Regions from separate parts of the Hungatella sp. SB206 genome, predicted to be linked through region 1. Evidence: a T-box and tRNA genes for the amino acid it is inferred to sense, from the RefSeq annotation. Region 1 holds a T-box; the other holds one or more tRNA genes.
The links. The T-box of region 1 lies ahead of pheS (phenylalanine--tRNA ligase subunit alpha). A T-box ahead of a tRNA ligase gene usually reads a tRNA of that ligase, here a tRNA-Phe.

Region 1 (2,186 bases):
CAGACAATAACCACGATCCATCCAATATACTATATGATCAGGGAACGTATTATTTGTGGTATACACAGCATGACAATGAGCGGCCCTACGATCATTTTGCTGATTGCAAGATCATGTGCTGTACTTCAAAAGATGGCTTCCACTGGGAAGCTGGGAAGGATGCGCTGCTTCCGGCAGAAAGCGGCTGGGACTGCGCGGGAGTCCTGACAGCCAATGTGATTCATGACAAAGGAAGATTTTATATGTTCTATACCGGTGTGGGTACCGATTTTGCCGAAGGGAAGACTACGAGAAGGTGCTGTGGTCTGGCTGCAGCGGACACACCGGAAGGCCCGTTTGAAAGACTGGGGGACGGGCCGGTACTTCAGTGGGAAGAGGAAGGAAACTGGGATGACGAGGCTGTTGACGATGTAAGTGCGGTATTTTTCCAGAACAGATGGCTGGTTTATTTTAAGGGAAGCCGTTTGACGGAACCAGACGGGGATAAAACCATGCTGGGGCTGGCCTGGGCGGATACGATTACGGGTCCGTATCACAGATATGAAGGGAATCCGGTTATCCGCGGCCATGCGTTTTCTGTCTGGCCGTATCAGGATGGGCTCTGTCTGCTGTCCGGACTCAAGCACAGGGAGGGCGAGGGAAGGATATATGGAGATGACTGGAACGATCCGGAGGGTGTGCAGTATCTTTATTACAGCGATGACGGGATCCATTTCGAGCCGTGTGCACCGCTTCCGAACCGGGCGTCCGGCATTTGTATACCGGAAGGAGAGGAGCGTAAGGACATCACGAAATACTGGGGAGTCAGTGTGGCAACGAGAGATACCCATAAGAAACGATACATCGAACGATTCGACTTTGTGAAGAAAAATCCGCAAACCACTTGACATTTCCTGCTGCAATGGATAAAATGAATTCAGTTTTATCAGATAAATGCAATGAAGGTGTCAGTAGAACCTTATTTTCTTTCAGAGAGAGGGAGTCACCGGCTGTAAGCCCCCTTAAGTTCAGATAAGCGTTTGAATTTCCCACTGAAGCAGCATGGCAGAAACCGTCCTACGAAGACGGCGGGTAGGTCATGACGTTCATACACGTTACGTATGCCGAGTGCCTGCGCGTTCTGTGCGGGAATCAGGGTGGTACCGCGAACTCAAGCTTCGTCCCTAACCAGGGGCGGAGCTTTTTTTTGTAACCAACTCTATGTATAAGAAAAAATGATAAAAGAAGGAGAGCATGATGAAAGACCAATTAGAAAAAATCAAGGAAGATGCATTGAAGCAGATCGAAGCGTCGGACGCGCTGGAAAAGCTGAATGAGATCAGGGTCGCTTATTTAGGGAAAAAGGGCGAACTGACCAGCGTGCTGAAGAGCATGAAGGACGTTCCGCCGGAGGAGAGACCGAAGGTAGGCCAGATGGTCAACGACGCCCGCGCCATCATCGAAAACAGGCTGGAGGAGGCCAAGGCGTCTCTGGCAAAGAAGGCGAGAGAAGAGCAGATAAGAAGAGAGACCATCGACGTGACCCTTCCTGCAAAGAGAAACAATGTAGGCCACAGCCATCCGAACACCATCGCGCTGGAAGAAGTGGAGCGCATCTTCGTCGGCATGGGCTATGAAGTAGTGGAAGGCCCGGAAGTGGAGTATGATTTATATAATTTCGAAAAACTGAACATTCCGAAGAACCATCCGGCCAGAGACGAGCAGGATACCTTCTATATTAACGAATCCATCGTTTTGAGAAGCCAGACATCTCCGGTACAGGTCCGCACCATGGAGCAGGGTAAGCTGCCGATCCGTATGATCGCCCCGGGACGCGTATTCCGTTCCGATGAGGTGGATGCGACCCATTCCCCATCCTTCCATCAGATTGAAGGCCTGGTGATCGACAAGAACATCACGTTTGCCGATTTAAAGGGAACGCTGGCAGATTTTGCAAAGGAACTGTTCGGACCGGAGACTAAAGTAAAATTCCGTCCTCATCATTTCCCATTCACAGAGCCCAGCGCCGAGGTGGATGTAACCTGCTTTAAATGCGGCGGCAGCGGCTGCCGGTTCTGTAAGGGCTCCGGCTGGATCGAGATCTTAGGATGCGGCATGGTGCATCCCAACGTTCTCCGCATGAGCGGCATTGACCCGGACGAGTATTCCGGCTTCGCCTTCGGTGTCGGCCTTGAGCGTATCGCACT
Region 2 (2,186 bases), 3.4 Mb from region 1:
AACGCTGAAGGCATCTAAGCGTGAAGCCCCCCTCAAGATGAGATATCCCATCGCAAGAGTAAGACCCCTTGAAGACGACGAGGTAGATAGGGCAGAGGTGGAAGCATGGCAACATGTGGAGCTGACTGTCACTAATAGGTCGAGGGCTTAACCAAGTTGGTTTAGGTTGTCAGAAATGGCAGAGGAAGTAAGAACGGATGAAAGATATGTACAATGTGTGGTTTTGAGGGTATATGTAAAACCTTCAAAACAGGTTTGGCCTGGTGGCTCAGCTGGTTAGAGCGCCGCCCTGTCACGGCGGAGGTCGTGGGTTCGAATCCCATCCGGGTCGTTTTAACAGAATATTTCGTATGTGGGATCTTAGCTCAGCTGGGAGAGCATCTGCCTTACAAGCAGAGGGTCACAGGTTCGAGCCCTGTAGGTCCCATTCAGTATGTAAAGTCCGAATGAGTAATTCGCCGATGTGGCTCAATTGGCAGAGCAGCTGATTTGTAATCAGCAGGTTATCGGTTCGAGTCCGATCATCGGCTTGCATGAATCAAATAAAACTAAATAGTATATAATATGGATGGTTTCCCGAGTGGCCAAAGGGGACAGACTGTAAATCTGCTGCAAATTGCTTCGGTGGTTCGAATCCACCACCATCCACTTGATACACTTCTAAAAAGAAGATGTATCGAATATAATTTAATAACGCGGGGTGGAGCAGTCTGGAAGCTCGTCGGGCTCATAACCCGAAGGTCGCAGGTTCAAATCCTGCCCCCGCAATTTTTTGTGAGAACTTTAAGTATGCTTACAGATGTACATGCCCAGATAGCTCAGTTGGTAGAGCAGAGGACTGAAAATCCTCGTGTCGTTGGTTCGATTCCGACTTTGGGCATTATGGGATACTAGCTCAGGTGGTAGAGCACTTGACTTTTAATCAAGTTGTCCGGGGTTCGAGTCCCCGGTGTCTCATCGAAATGAAGCCTTGAAACAATTTCTGTTTCAAGGCTTTTTTATCTTTGTTTTATTTTTTCCAAAACTCTATTAAAATGTATGATGAAGTAAAGCGATAGGGAGGACTGCCGATGGAGGAAAAGTACCGGGCTGAAATTGAAAAGAAACGGGCTGAGAGTGTCAATCGCGCCTGGAAGATCATCAGCGTATTCGTTGTGGTATTTCAACTTTTAATGCTGATACTGATGGCTGCGAAACCGGGCGGCCCGTTTAAGACACAGAGGAGAGCTATTTACTGTATCTTGTATCTGACTCTTTTCCTGGTTACGGGAATTGCTATGATCCTAAATCGGAATTTCTGGAGGAAAGAAAAGAAAAATTACCATCTGTATCTTCATGCTGAGCTGGTTTACGCGGCATTTATCTGCTTCTGGGGCTGTTGTGTTACTTTGAACGATCAGCTGGGAGGAAACGATTTAAGCGTATTTACATATATGATGCTGTCCGTGGCAGCACTTGGTTTTTTGGAGCCGGTAAAGGCTGGAATTATTTTTATGGCGGCATTTGTCTTTTTAAATATCTGTCTGCCGGGAATCCAGACGATTGAAAATAATATTTTCAGCAATATTATAAACAGTTTTTCAATCGCGGGTATTTCTACGGCTATCTCTTATTCGCTTTACCGAAATAAGGTGATTGTCACAAAGCAGGAGGTAACGATCCGAAAACAGTACGAGGAGATTACCAGGGTAAATGAGATTCTGAGCCATCAGGCCATGGTTGATGAGCTGACCGATATGAATAACCGGCGGTATATGGAGTGGTTTATCGGGGAGAAAATCAAGAAACTGGAAGAGGAATCCGGTACGATCTCGTGTATGATGCTGGATATCGATTATTTTAAGAAGTTTAACGACCGGTATGGTCATATTGCTGGCGATGTGTGTCTGAAGAAGATCGCGGAGATTATCCGGGGGTGCTGTCAGGATAATGATGTGGCGGCTATTCGTTTTGGCGGGGAGGAATTTTTTATCTGCCTGTTCCGGTGGGACCGGGATGAAGCGGTGGAAATGGCGGAGACAATACGAAAGAGGATCGCTGAATGCCGTTTTAAAATCAATGGTGAGGAAGAAGGCGCGGTTACTATCAGCATTGGTGTCTATACCTGGCATGGGGAAGGTAAGGTGCAGATGGATGATCTGGTCTGTCTATCGGATAAGGCACTGTATCAGGCGAAGAAGAATGGA

Region 2: it encodes a tRNA-Phe, which carries the amino acid that the T-box ahead of pheS (phenylalanine--tRNA ligase subunit alpha) is inferred to sense. The anticodon was not compared.

What each region holds. Positions count from the first base shown of each region.
Region 1 covers NZ_CP096603.1:4,130,212-4,132,397, reverse strand. The annotation lists gene M1L66_RS18165 (family 43 glycosylhydrolase) at 1-887, shown strand, start outside; T-box leader at 930-1,168, shown strand; gene pheS (phenylalanine--tRNA ligase subunit alpha) at 1,237-2,186, shown strand, end outside.
Region 2 covers NZ_CP096603.1:20,105-22,290, forward strand. The annotation lists rRNA gene M1L66_RS00090 (23S ribosomal RNA) at 1-155, shown strand, start outside; tRNA gene M1L66_RS00095 (tRNA-Asp) at 258-331, shown strand; tRNA gene M1L66_RS00100 (tRNA-Val) at 355-427, shown strand; tRNA gene M1L66_RS00105 (tRNA-Thr) at 458-530, shown strand; tRNA gene M1L66_RS00110 (tRNA-Tyr) at 567-648, shown strand; tRNA gene M1L66_RS00115 (tRNA-Met) at 695-768, shown strand; tRNA gene M1L66_RS00120 (tRNA-Phe) at 808-880, shown strand; tRNA gene M1L66_RS00125 (tRNA-Lys) at 885-957, shown strand; gene M1L66_RS00130 (GGDEF domain-containing protein) at 1,071-2,186, shown strand, end outside.